4 regions of the Kitasatospora sp. NEAU-CNBT7 genome follow, and region 1 is predicted to be linked to each of the others. Evidence: riboswitches for the same ligand, from Rfam matches in the RefSeq annotation. Region 1 holds a riboswitch; each other region holds the start of a gene.
What was found. Region 1 has a riboswitch for cobalamin ahead of cobN (cobaltochelatase subunit CobN). Riboswitches for the same ligand answer to the same signal wherever they lie in the genome.

Region 1 (5,212 bases):
CCAGGTCGGCCTGCACGTGCGCCCGCACGAAGTTGTCCGCCGGTGCCTCCTCCTGCCGGGCGGCGAGCCGCACCGCGTCGTCCAGCAGCGCCACCACGTGCGGGAAGGCGTCCCGGAAGAAGCCGGAGATCCGCAGCGTCACGTCGATCCGGGGACGGCCCAGCTCCTCGAGCGGGATCACCTCCAGGCCGGTGACCCGGCGCGACGCGTCGTCCCAGACCGGGCGCACGCCCAGCAGGGCGAAGGCCTCCGCGATGTCGTCGCCGGCCGTGCGCATCGCGCTGGTGCCCCACAGCGACAGGCCGACCGACGGCGGGTACGCGCCGTCGTTGTCCGCCAGGTAGCGCTCGACCAGCGAGGCGGCCAGCGCCTGCCCGGTCTCCCAGGCCAGCCGGCTGGGCACGGCCTTCGGGTCGACCGAGTAGAAGTTGCGGCCGGTCGGCAGCACGTTGACCAGGCCGCGCAGCGGCGAGCCGGACGGGCCGGCCGGCACGAAGCCGCCGTTCAGCGCGTGCAGCACCGCGTCCAGCTCGTCGGTGGTGGCGGCGAGCCGGGGCACCACCTGGCGGGCGGCGAAGTCCAGCACCGCACGGACCGCGTCCGGGTGCCCGGCGGCGGCCTTCTCCACCGCCTCCGGCGCCCAGTCCTCGGCCTCCATCGCCTCGACCAGGGCGCGGGCCTGCGCCTCGGCCGCGTCCGTGGCGCCCAGGGTCGGCGCGGCCTCGTCCAGACCGAGCGCCTCGCGCAGGCCGGGCAGCGCGCTGACCCCGCCCCAGATCTGCCGGGCCCGCAGGATCGCCAGCACGATGTTGACCCGGTCGGTGCCCTGCGGCGCCTGGCCGAGCACGTGCAGCCCGTCCCGGATCTGGGCGTCCTTCACCTCGCACAGCCAGCCGTCGACGTGCAGCAGGAAGTCGTCGAAGCCGTCGTCCTCGGGCCGCTCGTCCAGGCCCAGGTCGTGGTCCAGGCGGGCGGCCTGGATCAGGGTCCAGATCTGGGCCCGGATCGCCGGCAGCTTGGCCGGGTCCATCGCCGCGATGTTGGAGTGCTCGTCCAGCAGCTGCTCCAGCCGGGCGATGTCCCCGTACGAGTCGGCGCGGGCCATCGGCGGCACCAGGTGGTCGACCAGGGTGGCGTGGGCGCGGCGCTTGGCCTGGGTGCCCTCGCCCGGGTCGTTGACCAGGAAGGGGTAGATCAGCGGCAGGTCGCCGAGTACCGCGTCCGGCCCGCAGTCGGCGGACAGCGCGGCGGTCTTGCCGGGCAGCCACTCCAGGTTGCCGTGCTTGCCGAGGTGGATCACGGCGTCGGCGCCGAAGCCGCCGTCCGACTGCTCGGCCGCGATCCAGCGGTAGGCGGCCAGGTAGTGGTGGCTGGGCGGCAGGTCCGGGTCGTGGTAGATCGCCACCGGGTTGGCGCCGAAACCGCGCGGCGGCTGGATCAGCACCAGCAGGTTCCCGGACCGGATCGCGGCCAGCACGATGTCGCCGTCCGGGTTCTGCGAGCGGTCCACGTACAGCTCGCCGGGCGGCGGGCCCCAGTGCTCCTCGACCTGGCCGCGCAGGCCCTCCGGGAGGGTGGCGTACCAGCGGCGGTAGTCCGCGGCCGGGATCCGGACCGGGTTGCGGGCCAGCTGGTCCTCGGTCAGCCAGTCCTGGTCGTACCCGCCCGCCGCGATCAGCGCGTGGATCAGCGCATCACCCTCGTGCTGGTCCTCGGAGGCATCGTCGTCCAGGCCCGGCAGGTCGGTGCCCAGGTCCATGCCCTCCGCGCGCAGCCGCGCCAGCAGCCGCATCGCGGAGGCCGGGGTGTCCAGACCGACCGCGTTGCCGACCCGGGCGTGCTTGGTCGGGTACGCCGAGAGCACCAGCGCGAGCCGCCGCTCGGCGGCCGGGACGTGCCGCAGCCGGGCGTGCCGGACCGCGATGCCCGCCACCCGGGCGGCCCGCTCGGGGTCGGCCGCGTAGACGGTCAGCCCGTCCTCGTCCAGCTCCTTGAACGAGAACGGCACGGTGATCAGACGGCCGTCGAACTCCGGGACGGCGATCTGGGTGGCGGTGTCCAGCGGGGACAGCCCGTCGTCGCTGGCCTCCCAGGCCGCCCGCGACCAGGTCAGGCAGAGCGCCTGGAGGATCGGGCGGTCCAGCGCGGCGAGCGCGCCCGCGTCCCAGGCCTCCTCGTCGCCGCCGGCCTGCGCGTCGGCCGGGCGGGTGCCGCCGGCCGCCAGCACGGTGGTGACGATCGCGTCGGCGGTCCCCAGGCGCGCCAGCAGCTCCGGCTCGGCGCCGCGCAGCGAGGAGCAGTACAGCGGCAGCGCCTGCGCGCCCCGGTCCTCGATCGCCCGGCAGAGCGTCTCGACGAAGCCGGTGTTGCCGCTCATGTGGTGCGCGCGGTAGTACAGCACCGCGATCACCGGGCCCTCGGCGGTGCGGGCGGTGCGCTCCAGCGGTCCCCACTCCGGCGCGGAGACCGGCGGCGCGAAGCCGTGGCCGGTCAGCAGCACCGTGTCGGACAGGAAGGCGCCCAGTTCGGCCAGGTTGGCCGGGCCGCCGTGCGCGAGGTAGGCGTGCGCCTCGGCGGCGAGCCCGGCCGGGACGGTGGACAGCTCCATCAGCTGGGCGTCCGGGGCCTGCTCGCCGGTCAGCACCACCACCGGGCGGGGGCCGGCCAGCAGCGCGTCCAGGCCCTCCTGCCAGGCGCGGCGGCCGCCGAGCAGCCGGACGATCACCAGGTCGGTGCCCTCGGTCAGCGCGGGCAGGTCCTCGACGGCCAGCCGGGCCGGATTGCCCAGGCGGTACGGCACCGGGCCGTTCGAGGCGCGGGCGCTGAGCAGGTCGGTGTCGGAGGTCGACAGCAGCAGGATCATGCGAGGGGCCTCCCGGCCTCGTCGGCGAACGGGCGGGCGGCGCAGGACATGCGGCAGCGCACAGGTCAAGCCTTCCTCGGGGTCCGCGCCCCGTGGCGGTTCCCCCCGGCCACGCGCCGGAGGGCTGGTCTGAGGGACGGCAGGAGTTCCTGGCTCCCACGGCGGTGAACCGTGGTCACAGTGGCGGGACCGCACCGGGTTTGCACCGGTTTCCTCCCCTTGCGCCGTCGCTGGCACGGGTGGCCCGCGGGCCACCCGGGCAGCATCGTACGGGGTGCCGACCGGCTGCGGAGCTGGTCCGCGGCTGTGATCTACGAGACCGGGGGCATCCGATCGGACCATCTGTATGCTCGCCGCCATGCCACCCACTCCCGACGCCTCCGCGCCGGGCCCCGCCCTGCCCGACCGGGGCCGGGCCGACGCCTGCCCCGGCGCGCTGCGCCTGCACCGGGCCGACGACGGCGCGCTCGCCCGGGTCCGGGTGCCCGGCGGACTGCTGACGGCCGCTCAGGCACTGGTCCTGGCCGAGGCCGCCGAGCAGCTCGGCGACGGGCAGCTGGAGACCACCTCGCGCGGCAACGTCCAGCTGCGCGGCCTCGGTTCGGACGCCGGCGCCGAGCTGGGCGCCCGGCTGCGCGCGGCCGGACTGTTGCCGTCCGACACGCACGAGCGGGTCCGCAACATCGTCGCCTCGCCGCTGGCCGGCCTCGACGGCCGCGGCCACGCCGACGTCCAGGCCTGGGTGCGCGAACTCGACCACCGGCTGTGCGCCGGCGGCTGGGCCGCCGCGCTGAGCGGCAAGTTCCTGTTCGCGCTGGACGACGGGCGCGGCGACGTGGCCGCCCTCGATGCCGATGTGACATTGATCGCAAGGCCCGGCGGCGCGGCCCTGCTGCGCCTGGGCCGTGCCGCCACCGCCCGGCCGGTTCCCGCCGGCGGCGCGGTGGACGCGGCCCTCGCCGCCGCCCGCGACTTCCTGGCCGCGCTGGCGGCCGCCGGCCGTACCGCCTGGCACCTGCGCGAGGCACCCGACCTGCTCGACCCCGGCCCGCTGGAGCTGCCCGCACCGGCCGGGCCGCACCCGCCGGCCGGCGTGCTGCCCGGCGGCCTGTCGGTCGGCCTGCGGTTCGGCCGGGCCGACGCCGGACAGTGGCGGCTGCTGGCCGAGGCGGCCGCGGACGGCCTGCGGGTGACCCCCTGGCGCGGTGTGGTGCTGCCCGGCGCGGCGGCCGGGTGGCTGCCCCGGCTGGCCGAGGCCGGACTGCGCACCGAACCGGGCTCGCCCTGGGAGCGCGCCAGCGCCTGCACCGGAACGCCCGGCTGCGCCAAGTCGCTGGCCGACGTGCGCGCCGACGCGGCGGCGGCCCTGGACGCGGCGGAGCAGCCGGGGGTGCCGGTGCACTGGTCCGGCTGCGGGCGGCGCTGCGGACACCCGGGCGGAACCTGGGTGGACGTGCTCGCCACGGGGCAGGGCTACCGGGTGACCCGGGGCGAGGCCTCGGCGGAAGTGACGACGCAAGAGATGGCCGAGGCGGTCGCCGAGGCCCGGAGGATGACGTGATCGAGTACGAGAAGGACGGCGCCGAGATCTACCGGCAGTCCTTTGCCACCATCCGGGCCGAGGCCGACCTGGCCGGCCTGGCCGCCGACGTGGCCCAGGTCGCGGTGCGGATGATCCACGCCTGCGGCATGACCGACCTGGTCGAGGACCTGGTGTACTCGCCGGGCGTGGTGGCCCGCGCCCGCGAGGCGCTGCGCGCCGGGGCGCCGATCCTGTGCGACGTGAACATGGTGGCCAGCGGGGTCACCCGCAAGCGGCTGCCGGCCGGCAACGAGGTGATCTGCACCCTGGCCGACCCCTCGGTGCCCGAGCTGGCCGCGAAGCTGGGCAACACCCGCAGCGCCGCCGCGATGGAGCTGTGGCTGCCGCACCTGGAGGGCGCGGTGGTCGCCGTCGGCAACGCGCCGACCTCGCTGTTCCGGCTGCTGGAGATGGTGGCCGCCGGTGCCCCGCGGCCGGCCGCGGTGATCGGTGTCCCGGTCGGGTTCATCGGCGCCGCCGAGTCCAAGCAGGCCCTGGCCGAGCACCCGGCGGGCCTGGAGCACCTGGTGGTGCGCGGCCGCCGCGGCGGCAGCGCGATGGCCGCCGCCGCCATCAACGCGATTGCGAGCGAAGTGGAATGACGGACCGTCAGACAGGCCGCCTGTACGGTGTCGGGCTCGGCCCCGGCGACCCGGAGCTGGTCACCGTCAAGGCCGCCGCACTGATCGGCAAGGCCGACGTGGTGGCGTACCACAGCGCCCGGCACGGCCGCTCGATCGCCCGCTCGATCGCCGAGCCCTACCTGA
Region 2 (5,212 bases), on a different contig from region 1:
GGTCCGCGAGCCCGCAGGCCATCGCGTCGGCCGCGCCGGCCGAGCCCGCGGTCAGCGCGAGGTGGGTGCCCAGCTCGCCGGGGGCGAGCGCGAGCAGGTAGGTGCCGCCGACGTCGGGGACGAAGCCGATCCCGGCCTCCGGCATGGCGATCCGGGTGGTGCCGGTGACGATGCGTACGCTGCCGTGCGCCGAGACGCCGACGCCGCCGCCCATCACGATGCCGCTCATCACGGCGACGTAGGGCTTGGGGTAGCGGGCGATCCGGGCGTTGAGCCGGTACTCGTCGCGCCAGAACCCTTCGACGGCGGCCACGTCCCCGCCGGTGGCGGCGCGATGGATCGCGACGATGTCGCCCCCGGCGCAGAAGGCCCGGTCACCGGCGCCCGTGACGACGACCGTGGCGATCCGGTCGTCCCGCTCCCAGGCGTCGAGCGCCTCGGTGATCCGCCGCACCATGGGGTGGGTGAGGGCGTTGAGCGCCGTCGGCCGGTTGAGAACGATCCGGCCGGTCCGGCCCTCACGGCGGATCACGACCTCCTCGGTGTCGCTGTCGGACATCATGCGGCTCCGGTCAGGCCGCGGGCGACGATGACGCGCATGATCTCGTTGGTCCCTTCCAGGATCCGGTGCACCCGCAGGTCGCGGACGATCTTCTCGATGCCGTACTCGGCCAGGTAGCCGTAGCCGCCGTGGAGTTGGAGGGCCTGGTCGGCGACCTCGAACCCGGTGTCGGTGGCCAGGCGCTTGGCCATGGCGCACAGCTCGGGCGCGCGCGGGTCGGCGCGGTCCAGCGCGGCCGCCGCGCTCCGGACCAGGGCGCGGGCGGCCTCCAGTTCGGTGGCCATGTCGGCGAGCCGGAACTGCAGCGCCTGGGCGTGCAGCAGGACGGTCCCGAACGCCTCGCGGTCGGCGAGATGGGCGACGGCGCGGTCCAGCGCGGCCCGGGCGCCGCCGAGCGAGCAGGCCGCGATGCCGAGCCGGCCGCCGTTGAGGCCGGCCATGGCGATCCGGAAGCCGTCGCCCTCGGCACCGAGCAGGCGGTCGGCGGGCAGCCGGACACCGTCCAGCACGACCTGCCTGGTCGGCTGCGCGTTCCAGCCCATCTTCCGCTCGTTCGGGCCGAAGGACAGGCCGGGGTCGTCGCGGTCCACCAGGAAGGCCGAGATGCCCGCCGGTCCGGGCGCGCCGGTGCGCGCCATCACCAGGTACACCTGGGCGGCGCCTGCCCCCGAGATGAACTGCTTGACGCCGTCCAGCACCCAGCCGTCGCCGTCGCGGACCGCCCGGGTGGCGATCGCTCCGGCGTCGGAGCCGGCGCCCGGCTCGGTCAGGCAGTAGCTGCCCAGCTGTTCGGCCGTGCACAGGGCGGGGAGCCACCGGGCGCGCTGCTCCGCCGTGCCGTGCCGGTCGATCATCCAGCCGACCATGTTGTGGATGGAGAGGTAGGCGGCGATCGACGGGCAGCCGGTGGCCAGCGCCTCGAAGGCCACCACGCCGTCGAGGCGGCCGAGTTCGCAGCCGCCGACGTCTTCGCGGACGTACACGCCGGCCAGGCCCAGGTCGGCGGCCTTGCGCAGCACGTCCACCGGGAAGTGCTTGGTGCGGTCCCATTCGACCGCGTACGGGGCGAGGTGCTCGGCGGCGAAGGCGCGGGTGGCGTCGGCGATCGCCCGCTGGTCCTCGGTGAGGTCGTGCACGGCGCTCATCCCATCGTCGGAATGGTGAAGCTCGCGCCCTCCTTGACCCCGGAGGGCCAGCGCGAGGTGACGGTACGGGTGCGGGTGTAGAAGCGGATCGAGTCCGGCCCGTGCTGGTTGAGGTCGCCGAAGCCGGAGCGCTTCCAGCCGCCGAAGGTGTGGTAGGCGATCGGGACCGGGATCGGTACATTGACCCCGACCATGCCGGTGTTCACCCGGCGGGTGAAGTCGCGGGCGGTGTCGCCGTCCCGGGTGAAGATCGCCACTCCGTTGCCGAACTCGTGCTCGCTCGGCAGCCGCAGTGCCTCCTCGTAGTCGGCGGCGCGGACCACGCAGAGCACCGGGCCGAAGATCTCCTCGCGGTGGATGCGCATCGCCGGGGTGACCCGGTCGAACAGCGAGGCGCCGAGGAAGAAGCCGTCCTCGTGCCCCTCCAGCCGGAAGTCCCTTCCGTCGACGACGAGTTCGGCGCCCTCCCGGACGCCGATGTCCAGGTAGCCGCGGACCCGGTCCACCGCATCACGGCCGACCAGCGGGCCGAAGTCGGCGTCGGGATCGTCGGAGCGGCCCACCTTCAGCGCCGCGATGCGCTCCACCAGCTTCGCCACCAGGGCGTTCGCGGTCTCCTCGCCGACCGGGACGGCGACCGAGATCGCCATGCAGCGCTCGCCCGCCGAGCCGTACCCGGCGCCGACCAGGGCGTCGACGGCCTGGTCGAGGTCGGCGTCCGGCATGATGACCATGTGGTTCTTGGCGCCGCCGAAGCACTGCGCCCGCTTGCCGTGCGCGGCGGCGGTGGCGTAGACGTACTGGGCGACCGGGGTGGAGCCGACGAAGCCGAGCGCCTCGACCCGCGGGTCCTCCAGCAGGGTGTCGACGGCCTCCTTGTCGCCGTTGACCACGTTGAGCACGCCGGGCGGCAGGCCCGCCTCCAGGAACAGCTCCGCGAGGCGCAGCGGCACCGACGGGTCGCGCTCGGAGGGCTTGAGGATGAAGGCGTTGCCGCAGGCCAGCGCGGGCGCGGCCTTCCAGAGCGGGATCATCGCGGGGAAGTTGAACGGGGTGATGCCGGCGACCACGCCGAGCGGCTGGCGCATCGAGTACACGTCGATGCCGGAGCCGGCGTTGTCGGTGAACTCGCCCTTCAGCAGGTGCGGGATCCCGGCGGCGAACTCCACGACCTCCAGGCCGCGTTGGAGGTCGCCGTGGGCGTCGGCGACGGTCTTGCCGTGCTCCGCGGAGAGCAGCCGGGCCAGGCTGTCCTTCTCCTGCTCGACCAGTTGGAGGAAGCGCAGCAGTACCCGGGCCCGGCGCTGGGGGTTCCAGGCGGCCCACTCGGGCTGGGCCTGGGCCGCGTCGGCGATCGCGGTCCCGACCTCGGCGCGGCTCGCGAGCGGCACCCGGGCCTGGACCCGGCCGGTGTTGGGGTCGTGGACGTCGCCGAAGCGGCCGGAGGTGCCGGCGACGTGCTTGCCGGCGATGTAGTGGGTGAGTTCTCGGACCATCGGTTCCTTCTCTCGTCCTGGGTGCGGAGAGGTGCGGAGAGGAGGAGTGGAGGGCCGCCGTCGACGGGCGGGCGCACGGTGGTGCGACCGCCGTCCATCGGCCTGCGGCGGCCGGACGGGACGTCAGGGCGTGTGGGCCCCGGCGCTCGTCGGCGCAGGACAGCCAGGGGTGGTGGATCGGGAGCAGCCCGGAGTCATGGCGTGTCGTCTCCATCCTCGTGGAAAACACGGAACACCCGCGGCCGGTATCCTGACTCCCGGATCGACGCCCGTCCCCCGGCCTTCCCGGCTGGCTGCCAGTGGCCTTCACCTGCGAGGACGAACTCCCCGGTCACAGTGGCGGGACCGTGCCGGACTTGCACCGGCTTCCCTGACACCGCGGACCTGCCGTCGACCATATAGTTGGACGTCCTAGTAAGTCCAGGGCATCCGCCCCGATTCCTCGCCCGGGGCTCGGGCCGAGCCTCGCGGGCGGCACCCGCGTACCGTCCGGCCACGGGAGTCGCCGTCCGTCCCGGACCGTCCCGGTCCGCCACCCCGCGTACCGCTGCCGCCGGCCCCGCCGACGGGCCTGACCGGGTACCGGGATCCGCGACGTCCGCGCCGCCGACCAGGTGGGGTCGGGTACCCCCGATGCCGGTCCGGACGTGGATCGCACGGCCGCGGCGCCGCGGACATCCCGGACGCACCCAGGTCCTCTGCGTCGGCAACGACCCGCTGGTTCGGGCCCAGGGCCGCGCGCTGCTCGGGGAGAACCTCAGCCGGGTTCCGCGGGGGACGACGGAGGCGGTCGGCGGGCGGCTGCGGGGCGCGGCTCGACGGCGGGGCCTGCCGGGAGCGCCGGCTCGGCGGGGACCGGTCCCGGCGCCGGCTCCGGCACCGGGAGGTCGAGGCCGGGAACCGGCGGGACGACGTGGAAGGTGTTGGTGGTCAGCGCCTCGTCCAGCGCGCGGGTCGCGTCCCCGATCAGCTCCGGGTCGCCGAGGTTCCGGATGACCCGGCGGGCGTCCTCGACCCGTCCTTGGCCCGCCAGCGCGAGCATCAGGTGCTCGTGGGCGCCGTACCGGTAGGAGGAGTGGCGGGCGGTGGCCGCCAGTTCCTCGGCCCGGGCCGGCTCGCCGACGGCGACGAGCATGGCCGACAGCCCGCAGATCGCGCGGGACTGGTAGACGTCGTCCGGCTCGTCGGCCACGATCCGTTCCGCCGTCGCCACCACCCGCATGGCGCCGTCGGTGTCACCGAGGCCGGCGAGCGCCTCGGCCACCTCGCCGAGGGCGCCGACCCGGTCCTCGGAGTGGGTGGCGGCCAGCGCGGCCTGTTCGGCGAGGCCCAGCAGGCGCCGGGCCCCGGCCGTATCACCGGCCGCGTGGAGCACCGCGCCGAGGCCGGTGAGGGCGTTCGCCCGGTTGCTGCCGTAGTCGACGGCCCGGGCGATCGGCTCCGCCCGCTCGACGAGCCGCCGGGCGCCGACCGGGTCGCCGAGGGCGACCAGGGCCACCGCCGGGACCGCCAGCGCGAAGGCCCGCCGGTACGGGTTCTGCATCGCGGCGAGGTCCGGCGCGGCCTGCTCGGCGAGCCGCCTGGCCCGGTCGGCGCTGGTGCACTCGGTCAAGGCGCGCACCAACTCCGTTGCTGCGCACTGCTGGTGCCACGAGAAGACCGACCGATCGACTACGGACACCGCGTTCTCCCCGGGCTGTGGACACTCGTACGCAAGTACGCGGGCGGCCGCTGCGCCGGTTCACCGCACCGAGGAACTGCTGCACCGCACCCCCGAAGCGCCGGCCGGAGCTCGAGGTGGTCCTCGACGAAGCCGCGCTGCGCCACCCGGTCGGCCACCCGCGCCATGGCACTCCCCCGACGTGACCGTGCCGGCCGTGCCGGGAGAGCGCGGCGCACCCGCCGGACCGTCCGGAGCGTTCTCCACGTCGGTAGCAGTGGCGGGTTGATCCGGGGTCTGGTCGATCCAGTGCCTCCGCACCACCCGTCGCGCCTCGGATCCCGGCGCC
Region 3 (5,212 bases), on a different contig from region 1:
GTGTGGACCGCCGCGTCCACGTCGCGCCACTCCGTCTCGCCGAAGTGCCCGAGGCCGTCCGGCGAGGGCGGCGCGCCCTCGTCACCGCGGTACGTGACGGTGAGCGTCGGCACCCGCAGCGAACGCAGCAGCGGCAGCACCGGCAGCACCTGGCTGCGGTCGGCGCCCGGACCGTGCACCAGGATCACCCAGGTCCCGCGGACCGCGGGGACGTACCAGGCGGGCAGCTCGCCGATCTCCGCGTTCACGGAGGAGTCGACGTACTCGATGCCCAGCGCGGTGAGTGGGTCACCGACGAAGACCCGGGGGGTCATCCGGACCTCGGTGCCGGCGGTGAGGGTGCCGCCGTCGGCCCGCTCCAGGCGCCGGGTGACGGTCTGCACGTCGGTGCGCAGCACGTCGCCGACCACGGCGTGACCGCCGTCCGCCCACTCCAGGGCGTACCGGCCGGGCCGGACCGAGGCGGTGGTCCGGGTCAGCGTGACCTGGCCGGGCCCGAGCGCGTGCACCCGCAGGGAGGTGCCGCCACCGCCGTCGGCGGGCTTCAGCACCCGGTCGGAGACCTTGCGGCCGAGCAGCAGGACCGCGGTCCCGGTCCCGACGACGGCGGCTGCCACGACGGCGGCGGTTTGCCAGCGCATTGTGCTCCCCGGTGTGCTGATCGCGGACCGAAATCGATGCGCTCCCAGTCCACCGTCCGGCCCCGGCCCGGGCCACCGGGCGGGGCCGTTCGAGGGGCCGCGGGCCGGGGCGGCACGCCTCAGATCGGGAGTTCGGTGCGGTGCCGGGACAGCAGTTCCCAGAACCGCGGCGTCGGCAGCTGCCGCGGCTGCTCCTCGGCGGCCGGGGAGGCCGCACCCCAGTGCATCGGCACCTGGTACTCGCCCTGCAGCTCGGCCAGCACCAGCGCCAGCACCTCCTGATCCACCGGCACCAGGCGGGCCACCGGCTTCAGCTGGCCCTGCCACCGGCCCTGCACCACCTGGCGCAGCCGCTGGTCGAGGTCGTCCTGGTGACCGGTGATCCACACCAGGGTGCGCAGCCCGAGCCCGAGCACCCGGGCCAGCGCCCTGGTCTGCTCCGCGTCACCGGCCCAGCGGCCGGTCAGCTCCGCCTTCAGATAGGCCTGCGGGGTGACCCCGATCTGCCGGGCCGCCTGCTCCTGGCCGAGCTCTCGGGCCACCCGGAAGTCCCGCAGGCTCGCCGGGCGGGCACCCATCAGCTGCGCCGGCGGACACCACAGGGCGCGGGCCAACGCGATGAACTCCTCCTCGGAGGGCCGGATGGCACCGCTCTCCCACCCGATCACATGGGCCGGCAGCAGCCGTACCCCGTGGGCGGCCATCCCCTCGGCCACCTGGTCCGGCGTCAGACCGAGACCGGCGCGGTGGGCCCGGGCGGCCGCCGGGGAGAACGGCACCGGGGTGGGGGCGGGCTGTCTTCGTCGCATGGGACCGAAGCTAGGGCCGGGGCCGCCGCCCCCTGTAGCCGCTGAACGCACGAAGCCCCGTTGGACAGATCCACAGTGGACTGGTCGAATCGACAACCGCCCGCCCCGCAGGCGCCCGGCTACTCGGAGGTAGAGACGGCTGACGCCGCGGGGGCCCGCTCCGTACGGGATGCCCGGGAACGCGGGCCGGCCGGCACCCCGGTCGCCGGCGGTCGCCGACCCGGGCTGGGTGCCGCGGCCCGGCCGCGGGCCCCGGTCACGGGCCCGGTGAGCTGGGGTGATGACGTGTGATCAAGCCCTCCGGCGGTCTTGTTGACTCCCGGACGAAGCCCGTGATGGGATCCTTGCGCCATACGGAGGCAAGCAGAGGAAGCCGGTGCGAGTCCGGCGCGGTCCCGCCACTGTCACCGGTCGGCGCCCCCGCAGCGGCGGGCGGTCGCCCGGCCGGGAGCCAGGAGACTCTCACCACCGTTCGTCGATCCAGGGCGCGGACCCTGAGTGAGGACACCTAGCCATGCAGGCTGCCCAGGACCGGGCCACGCCCACCGCGCCGTGCGCCGACTGACCCCCGCCCTGCCCTGGCTGCTGGGCGTCGTCGCCGGCTACCTGGCCGACGCCCGGTACGGCGACCCCCGGCGCGGGCACCCGGTCGCCCTGTTCGGCTCGGCCGCCGGCCGGCTGGAACGGGCCGTCTGGCGCGACCACCGGGCCGTCGGCGCCGCGTACACCGCCGCCTGCGTGGGCACCGTCGCGGCCGGCGCGGTCCTCACCGAACGCACGCTGGGGCGTTCGGCCGCCGGCCGCACCGCGCTGGCCGCCGCCGCCACCTGGACCGTCCTCGGCGGCACCTCCCTCACCCGCGAGGCCCGCACCATCGCCGCCTCCCTCCGGGCCGGCGACCTGACGGCGGCCCGGGAACGGCTGCCGCACCTGTGCGGCCGCGACCCCAGCGCCCTGGACGAGCAGCAACTCGCCCGCGCGGTGGTCGAATCGGTGGCCGAGAACACCGCCGACGCGGTGGTCAACGCCCTCACCTGGGGCGCCCTCGCCGGGACGCCCGGGCTGCTCGCCTTCCGGGCCGTCAACACCCTCGACGCCATGGTCGGGCACCGCTCGGCCCGCCACCGGCGCTTCGGCTGGGCCTCCGCCCGGCTGGACGACGTGGCCGGCTGGCCCGGCGCCCGGCTGACCGCGCTGCTGACCGTCGCCGCGGCGCCGCACCCGCGGACCGCCTGGCAGGTCTGGCGACGGGACGGCTCCGCCCACCCCAGCCCCAACGCGGGCCAGGCCGAGTCGGCGTTCGCGGGCGCCCTCGGCGTACGGCTCGGGGGCACGCTGCACTACGGGACGCGGGTCGAGCACCGGCCGGTGCTCGGTGCGGAGCTCCGGCCGGTGGCGGCCGACGACATCGAACGGGCCTGCCTCCTCTCCCGCCGCGTCGGCGCCCTCGCCCTGGCCACCACCGTCCTCGCCCGCACCGCCTGGACCCTGACCCGCCGCCACCCCCGGGACACCCGATGACCCCCGCAGGCACCACCGCACGGAACCGGGCGAACCGGCCAACCCCCAGGGGCGCCACTACACGGAACGGGGCAACCCCCAGGGGCGCGGGGAACTGCGCGAATCCGGAAGGCACCGCGCCGCACCTCCCGCAGCGCGCAGTTCCCCGCGCCCCCGAAAACGCGCACCTCCAGGACACGAGGACACAGAGCACCGCGCCGCACCTCCCGCAGCGCGCAGTTCCCCGCGCCCCCGAAGAGGCGCACCCCCGTACCGCCGGTGGGCGGGTCGGGGATCCGATGTCGACCGAGGAGTGGTGTGGGCGTGGCTGAGGCGCTGCTGGTGGCCGGGACGACGTCGGATGCCGGGAAGAGTGTGGTGACGGCGGGAATCTGCCGGTGGCTGGCCCGGCAGGGGGTGCGGGTGGCTCCGTTCAAGGCGCAGAACATGTCGCTGAACTCGTTCGTGACCGCCGACGGTGCCGAGATCGGCCGGGCCCAGGCGATGCAGGCGGCCGCCGCCCGGGTGGAGCCGGAGGCGGCGATGAACCCCGTGCTGCTCAAGCCCGGGGCCAACGGCCGTAGCCAGGTCGTGCTGCTCGGCCGGGCCGTCGCCGAGGTCGGCGCCCTGGACTACCGCGACCGCAAGCCCGTCCTGCTGGAACGGGCGCTGGCGTGCCTGGCGGATCTGCGCAGCCGGTACGAGGTGGTGGTGTGCGAGGGCGCCGGGTCGCCCGCCGAGATCAATCTGCGCGACCGGGACATCGCCAACATGGGCCTGGCCACCGCCGCCGGGCTGCCGACCGTGGTGGTCGGGGACATCGACCGCGGCGGGGTGTTCGCGGCGATGTACGGGACGCTGGCGCTGCTGTCCGCCGAGGACCAGCGGCACGTGGCGGGCTGGTTCGTCAACAAGTTCCGCGGCGACGCCCGGCTGCTGGAGCCCGGGCTGGCGATGCTGCGCGAGCTGACCGGCCGTCCGGTGCTGGGCACGCTGCCGATGCTGTCCGGGCTGTGGCTGGACGCCGAGGACTCGCTGGACCTGACCACCGTGGTGGCGCAGGGCGCGGCGAGCGGGCCGGTCGGCGCGGATGTGCTGCGGGTCGCCGTGCTGCGCTTCCCGCGGCTGTCGAACTTCACCGACCTGGATGCGCTGGCCCAGGAGCCTGGGGTGCTGGTGCGCTGGGCGACCCGGCCGGAGGAGCTGGCCGACGCCGATCTGGTGGTGCTGCCCGGTACCCGGTCGACCGTCGCCGACCTGGCGTGGCTGCGCGAGCGCGGACTGGAGGCCCCGGTCCGGGCGCGGGTCGCGGCCGGGCTGCCGGTGCTCGGGGTGTGCGGCGGGTTCCAGATGCTGACCCGGGAGATCACCGACGAGGTGGAGTCCGGGGCCGGTACGGTCGCCGCGCTCGGGCTGCTGCCCGCCCGGGTGGTGTTCGGCGCCGAGAAGGTGCTGGCCCGGCCGGTCGGCGTGGCGTTCGGGGAACCGGTCGAGGGGTACGAGATCCACCACGGGGTGGCCGAGGTGGAGGGCGGCGAGGCGTTCGTCACCGACGGGCACGGGCGGGCGCTGGACGGCTGCCGGGTGGGCCCGGTCTGGGGCACCACCTGGCACGGGGTGCTGGAGAACGACGGGTTCCGGCGCGCGCTGCTGCGCGAGGTGGCGGCGCTGGCGGGGCGGGCCTTCGTTCCCGCGCCTGGCACCTCGTTCGCCGCCGCCCGCGAGGAGCGGCTGGACCGGCTGGGGGACCTGATCGAGGAGCATGCCGACACCGACGCGCTGTGGAAGCTGATCGAGAACGGGGTGCCCGCCGCGGGCAGCCTGCCGTTCGTCCCGCCCGGGGCGCCGTGAACCGCGCCGTCGACCGCTTCCCCCTGAACCTCTGCACCCTGAACCGCGGCACCGTGACAAGTCTGGAGAGTGGCACGAGAGATGAGTGACGTCCGATACCCGTTCACCGCGATCGTCGGCATGGCCGACCTGCGGCTCGGGCTGCTGCTCAACGCCGTCTCCCCGGCGGTCGGCGGGGTGCTGGTGCGCGGCGAGAAGGGCACCGCCAAGTCGACGATGGTGCGGGCGCTGGCCGGACTGCTGCCGTCGATCGCGACCGTGGACGGCTGCCGGTTCGCCTGCGACCCGGCGGCCGTGGACCCGCAGTGCCCGGACGCGCCGCACGGCCTGCCGGGCACCGCGCTGCGCCCGGCGCACCTGGTGGAGCTGCCGGTCGGCGTCTCGGAGGACCGGATCGTCGGTTCGCTGGAC
Region 4 (5,212 bases), on a different contig from region 1:
TCCGCGCGCTTCCCGCGGTGCTGGGCGTGGTGGAGGACGACACCTATCAGATCGTGCTCGGCCCGGGCGTCGTCTCCCGCGTGACCCCCGAGCTGCGGGCTCTGCTCGACGGAGGCCTGCCCGACGGGGCCCTGCCCGACGGGCGGCGGGACCACGGGCGCCCCGATACCCCCGATACCCCCGGTGCCCCCGCTGCCCCGCCCCCCGTCGGCGCCGGGGAGCTGGCCCGGCGGGGCGCGGCGATCAGGGCGCAGGCCGGCGCCGGGCGGGCGGCGCCGGTCCGGCGGGTGCTCGGCCGGATCGCGAGCGTCTTCGTGCCGCTGATCCCCGCGCTGATCGGTTGCGGCATCGTGGCCGCCGTCAACGGCGCGCTCGTCAACCTGGGTTGGGCCCCCGCGCTGGTGCCTGCCCTCACCGCGATCTCGGCGGGGTTCATGTCCCTGCTCACGGTCTTCGTCGGCTACACCACCGCGAAGGAGTTCGGCGGCACACCGGTGCTGGGCGGCGCCGTGGCCAGTGTGATCGTGTACGCGGGGGTCTCCAAGGTGGAGGTCCTCGGCCACCAGCTCGTACCGGGCCGGGGCGGGGTGATCGGGGCGCTCGCCGCCGCGCTGCTGGCGGTGCAGGTCGAACGGTGGACCCGGCGGGTGATGCCCGACGGCCTCGACGTCCTGCTCACCCCGACCGTCACCGTGCTGGTCACCGGCCTGGTGACGCTGTTCGGCCTGATGTTCGTGGCGGGAGAGGTCTCCTCGGCGATCGGCGAGCTCGCCACCTGGCTGCTGGCCCACGGTGGTGCGCTGGCGGGGCTGCTGCTCGGTGGGCTGTTCCTCCCCCTGGTGATGTTCGGCCTGCACCAGGCGCTGATCCCGATCCACACCACGCTGATCCAGCAGCACGGGTCCACCGAGCTGCTGCCGATCCTCGCGATGGCCGGGGCCGGGCAGGTCGGCTGCGCCGTCGCCGTCTTCCTGCGGCTACGGGGCAACGCGTCGGTCAGGGCGACCATCAGGTCCGCGCTCCCGGCGGCCCTGCTCGGCGTAGGCGAGCCGCTGATCTACGGGGTGTCGCTCCCGCTGGGGCGCCCGTTCGTCACGGCCTGTCTGGGCGGGGCGTGCGGCGGGGCCGTCGTCGGGCTGCTGGGGCAGCTCGGTGCCACCGTCGGCGCGACCGCCATCGGCCCGTCCGGCTGGGCGCTGTTCCCCCTGCTGACCGGCTCACGCGGCTTCCTGGTGAGCGCGGCCGTCTACGCCGCGGGCCTGGCGACCGGATACACCACCGGCCTGCTGGCCACGTACTACTTCGGCTTCACCCGGGAGATGCTGGACGAACTCGGTGCCGTCCCGCCGCCGCCCCGCGGCCCCGCCATCCGCACCGACGCCCCCGCCGCGGACGCCGCCCGCGACGAACCGGCGCTCCCGAAGCCGTAGCGACGGCCCTGCGCCCGGGTGTCCGGTCAGCAGTGGCAGAGGAGTTGGACGATCAGCGCGTCCTCGGGCAGTGCGCGCAGGTAGGCGTCGGCGAGCCGCCAGTACGCCTCCGGCTCGGACTCCTCCGGGCGGGGACTGCCGAGGGAGCGCAGGTTCCAGGGGTCGGCCCACTGCCCGTCGAGGGTCAGCAGTGCGTACGTGGGCACGGCCGTGGCCGCCGCACGCTCGACGAAGTCGTGCTCGCCGCAGGCGAAGAGAGCAACGGGGTCCTGGGACAGGTAGCTGTTGGGGTAGTGCCGGTCGCCGCCCTCGACCGCGTACTGGGCGAGCGCCTGGACCAGGGGCTGGGCGAGGTGCTCGCGCCTGGCCCGGTCCGCCTCGGGCGAGTGGACGCCGGGGGCGGCGCCGTGGCGCGCGCGGAACGCCGACAGCGGCTCGGCAGGCGGGTGCTCGGCGGAGAAGCGGGCCCACACGGCCCAGGTGGCCGCCGCGTCCGCCGCGCTGATCGCACGCATGCCCGCCAGGTCGAGCAGGCCGCGCGGCCCGCCGTCGCAGCGCAGCGACCCCTGCGGACGGGGCTCGTCGTTCGGCCGGGCCGGCCGGTGGACGAGCCGGGCGTCCCCGGCGTACTCGGGCCGGACGACCAGGTTGTCCTGGCCGGATATCTGCCACCCGTCCCATTCGCCCTGCGGGTTGTATCCCTCTTCCCCGGTGGCCGGGTCGACGTTCTGGTCGAAGGGGCGCATCGCCGCCGCGATGGCGGAGGCGGGATGGTCCACGGCGGCCGGGGGGAGACAGACCGTCACTCTGAACTTCGCCATGCTTCCTCCATGATCATCCGACTGCGCGCGGGCCAGGATATCGACCCGGCGCGGCGCTGGCGGTGGCCGGCGGTCCGGGCCCGGCACCCGGGGCCGCCGGGGGCGGCCACCGGGTCCCTCCGTTCCGGAGGCGGCGGGTCAGTCGGCGGCGTTGCGCATCCGCCGGGCGCGGCGCTCGCGGGCCAGCCGTTCGCGGCGCTGTTCGGCGGCGCCCTCCGGCAGCAGGACCGGTACCCGGTGCGGCTGCCCGTCCGCGTCGACGGCGACGAAGACCAGCTGGGCCGTCGCCACCCTGGTCACCGGTCCGGTGAGGTTCCAGCGTTCCGCCGTCACCACCACCGAGACGTCCATCGAGGTCCGGCCGGCGTGGTCGACCCGGGCACGGACCGTCAGGAGGTCACCGGCCCGGACCGGCGCGAGGAAGGACATCTCCTCCACCGAGACGGTGACCGCGGGCACGCCGGCGTGCCGGCCGGCGGCGGCGGCCGCGGCGTCGTCGATCAGCTTCATCACGACGCCGCCGTGCACCGTCCCGTAGAGGTTGGTGTCGTGCTCGCTCATGATGTGCGCGAGGGTGACCGCCGAGTCGGTCGGCGTCCGGGAGACGGCAGGGGGCATCGTCACGGCGCCACCACCCCGCGGCTCGTCGGCACGGCGGCGGTCGCGGCCCTGGTGGCGCGCCGGCGGTAGGTCTGCTTCACGGAACTCTCCTTCGCGAGTTCGTGAGCCCCGGGGCGCGAAGGAGCAGGAGGTACGGGATCGCCGTCCCTCCCCGCCGCCGACCCGCCCTCGGGGTCCGGTGAGACCGCGGACCACTGCGGTCCACGGGCAGCGGCAGGTCTTCGGACTCGCGGGCGCGCCCGCCCTGTGAAGGGCGGACACCTACTGGCCGTCGCTTCCCGGGCCCGGTACGGGCCCAGTGCGTATGACGGCGGTCGTTCCCGCTCACCGCTGCGGGGCAGCCCCGGATTCCCACCGGGTTCCCTCTTGCGACGCGCCTGCCTGGCGGACAGGGCGAACCAGCTGCGCAGGCCACTCTACGGTCGTCACCGCAGATCAGAACCGGCGGGCAGGGCCCGGACGCTACGCCCCCGGCCGCCGCGCGGCACGACCGGCGCCGAAAGGCGGTGGGCACGCCCTCGCTCCTAGCATGGAACGAGACGGTGGCGGCCCCGACCGAGGCGAGGTGTCCGGTGAACGAGCAGAGCATGATCGAGACGATCAGGTCGGTCTACGAGGCCTTCGGCAGCGGCGACCTGCCGGGGATCCTGGCCAGACTGGACGACGAGGTCGACTGGGCCTCGGAGACCACGTCGACCGCGGCGCCGTGGTACGGCGTCCGCCACGGGAAGGCCGAAGTGGCGGACTTCTTCGAGCAGTTCGGTTCGACCATGGCGGTGCAGGAGTTCACCCCGCTGTCCTTCGCCGCGAACGACAGCGACGTGCTGAGCGTGGTGCGGATGCGGGCCGAACACCGGGCCAGCGGCCGGGTCCTGGCGATGGACCTGCACCACCGCTTCACCTTCCGCGACGGGAAGATCGTCTACTACCGCGGCACCGAGGACACCGCCCAGACCGAGGCCGCCTTCCGGCCCTGACGCCCGGGGCCGCCCCGCGGGGCGGCGCCCCGGCGCCGGGGCGCCCGGTGCGAGCGGGCGCCCCGGCGTACGGTCCGTCAGGCGTTCTTGGCGGCGGCGAAGCGGGTGGCGACGTCGTTCCAGTTGACGACGTCCCAGAGCTTGGTGACGTAGTCCGGGCGGACGTTCTTGTACTGCAGGTAGTAGGCGTGCTCCCAGGCGTCGAAGGCCAGCAGCGGGGTGGTGCCCTGGCCGACGTTGCCGTGGTGGTCGTAGACCTGCTCGACGATCAGGCGCCGGCCCAGCGGCTCCCAGGACAGGATGCCCCAACCCGAGCCCTGGACACCGACGGTGGCGGTGGTGAGCTGCTTGCGGAACGCCTCGAAGCCGCCGAAGTGCTCCTCGATCGCGGTGCCCAGCTCACCATCGGGGCGGTCGCCGCCGTCCGGGGAGAGGTTCTCCCAGAACAGCGAGTGCAGCACATGGCCCGACAGGTGGAACGCCAGCGTCTTCTGCAGGCCCACCAGGCCGCCGAACTGCTCCTTGTCACGGGCCTCGGCCAGCTGCTCCAGGGTGTCGTTGGCGCCCTTGACGTACGCCGCGTGGTGCTTCGAGTGGTGCAGCTCCAGGATCTCGGCGGTCATCGCCGCCTCGAGCGCGGAGTAGTCGTACGGCAGATCGGGAAGTGAGTACGCGCCCATCAGGACACAGTTCCTTTCAACGGTGACGGTCATGCCGAACCCACACTATTGCGTATCACTTGCACCTGCGAACAACATGCCCCTGAACGTCGCCCCGGCCACCCCGACCGGCCCCTCCCGGGCAGTGCGATGATGAATCGACCTTGAGGTGCAGACCGGGCCGAGGTGCCGGATGCGAGTGGAGAACGGGAGTGTGACGGTGGACGAGGCCGGGGAGAGACGCCCGCACGGCGAGCTCGTCGCCGAGGTCCTGGCGGTCCTGTGGTCGGCCTCCGGGCCGCTGACCCCGGTGGAGGTGAACGCCGCGATCGGCCGGGGCCTGGCGCGGACCACGGTGACGACCATCCTGACCCGGCTCTGCGAGAAGGGGACGGTGGTGCGGACCCGCTCCGGGCGGGGATTCGCGTACTCGCCGGCCGACGACGCGGCCGGGCTGGCCGCGGGCCGGATGCGCCGGGAACTCGAGCGCGAGCCGCAGCGCGACCTGGTGCTGAAGCGCTTCGTGTCCTCGCTCTCCGAGGACGACGAGGACCTGCTGCGCCGCCTGCTGCTGGACGCCGGGGACGACCGGTGATCCTCGCCCTGGTGCCCGTCGGGCTCGCCCTCGCCCTCCCCTGGTGCGCGGCGCCGGCCGTGCGCCGGCTGGCCGGGCTGCTCCCGCCCCGGCAGGCGTCCGCGGTGCT

Region 2: another riboswitch for cobalamin. It lies ahead of AC2TEW_RS22825 (CoA-acylating methylmalonate-semialdehyde dehydrogenase); the one in region 1 lies ahead of cobN (cobaltochelatase subunit CobN).
Region 3: another riboswitch for cobalamin. It lies ahead of AC2TEW_RS34140 (cobalamin biosynthesis protein); the one in region 1 lies ahead of cobN (cobaltochelatase subunit CobN).
Region 4: another riboswitch for cobalamin. It lies ahead of AC2TEW_RS05995 (acyl-CoA thioesterase); the one in region 1 lies ahead of cobN (cobaltochelatase subunit CobN).

Annotation. Positions count from the first base shown of each region.
Region 1 covers NZ_JBXQQB010000019.1:97,698-102,909, forward strand. Annotated here, with positions in the region: gene cobN (cobaltochelatase subunit CobN) at 1-2,863, opposite strand, end outside; cobalamin riboswitch at 2,985-3,107, opposite strand; gene AC2TEW_RS23905 (ferredoxin-like domain-containing protein) at 3,222-4,424, shown strand; gene AC2TEW_RS23910 (precorrin-8X methylmutase) at 4,421-5,047, shown strand; gene AC2TEW_RS23915 (precorrin-2 C(20)-methyltransferase) at 5,044-5,212, shown strand, end outside.
Region 2 covers NZ_JBXQQB010000018.1:24,928-30,139, forward strand. Annotated here, with positions in the region: gene AC2TEW_RS22815 (enoyl-CoA hydratase/isomerase family protein) at 1-559, opposite strand, end outside; gene AC2TEW_RS22820 (acyl-CoA dehydrogenase family protein) at 559-1,707, opposite strand; gene AC2TEW_RS22825 (CoA-acylating methylmalonate-semialdehyde dehydrogenase) at 1,704-3,203, opposite strand; cobalamin riboswitch at 3,427-3,599, opposite strand; gene AC2TEW_RS22830 (tetratricopeptide repeat-containing protein) at 3,961-4,884, opposite strand.
Region 3 covers NZ_JBXQQB010000041.1:43,865-49,076, forward strand. Annotated here, with positions in the region: gene AC2TEW_RS34130 (alpha/beta hydrolase) at 1-641, opposite strand, end outside; gene AC2TEW_RS34135 (helix-turn-helix domain-containing protein) at 761-1,450, opposite strand; cobalamin riboswitch at 1,791-1,934, shown strand; gene AC2TEW_RS34140 (cobalamin biosynthesis protein) at 2,003-2,971, shown strand; gene AC2TEW_RS34145 (cobyric acid synthase) at 3,275-4,801, shown strand; gene AC2TEW_RS34150 (putative cobaltochelatase) at 4,883-5,212, shown strand, end outside.
Region 4 covers NZ_JBXQQB010000003.1:232,861-238,072, reverse strand. Annotated here, with positions in the region: gene AC2TEW_RS06005 (PTS transporter subunit EIIC) at 1-1,430, shown strand, start outside; gene AC2TEW_RS06000 (hypothetical protein) at 1,457-2,251, opposite strand; gene AC2TEW_RS05995 (acyl-CoA thioesterase) at 2,390-2,869, opposite strand; cobalamin riboswitch at 3,068-3,291, opposite strand; gene AC2TEW_RS05990 (nuclear transport factor 2 family protein) at 3,445-3,849, shown strand; gene AC2TEW_RS05985 (superoxide dismutase) at 3,927-4,529, opposite strand; gene AC2TEW_RS05980 (BlaI/MecI/CopY family transcriptional regulator) at 4,702-5,103, shown strand; gene AC2TEW_RS05975 (M48 family metalloprotease) at 5,100-5,212, shown strand, end outside.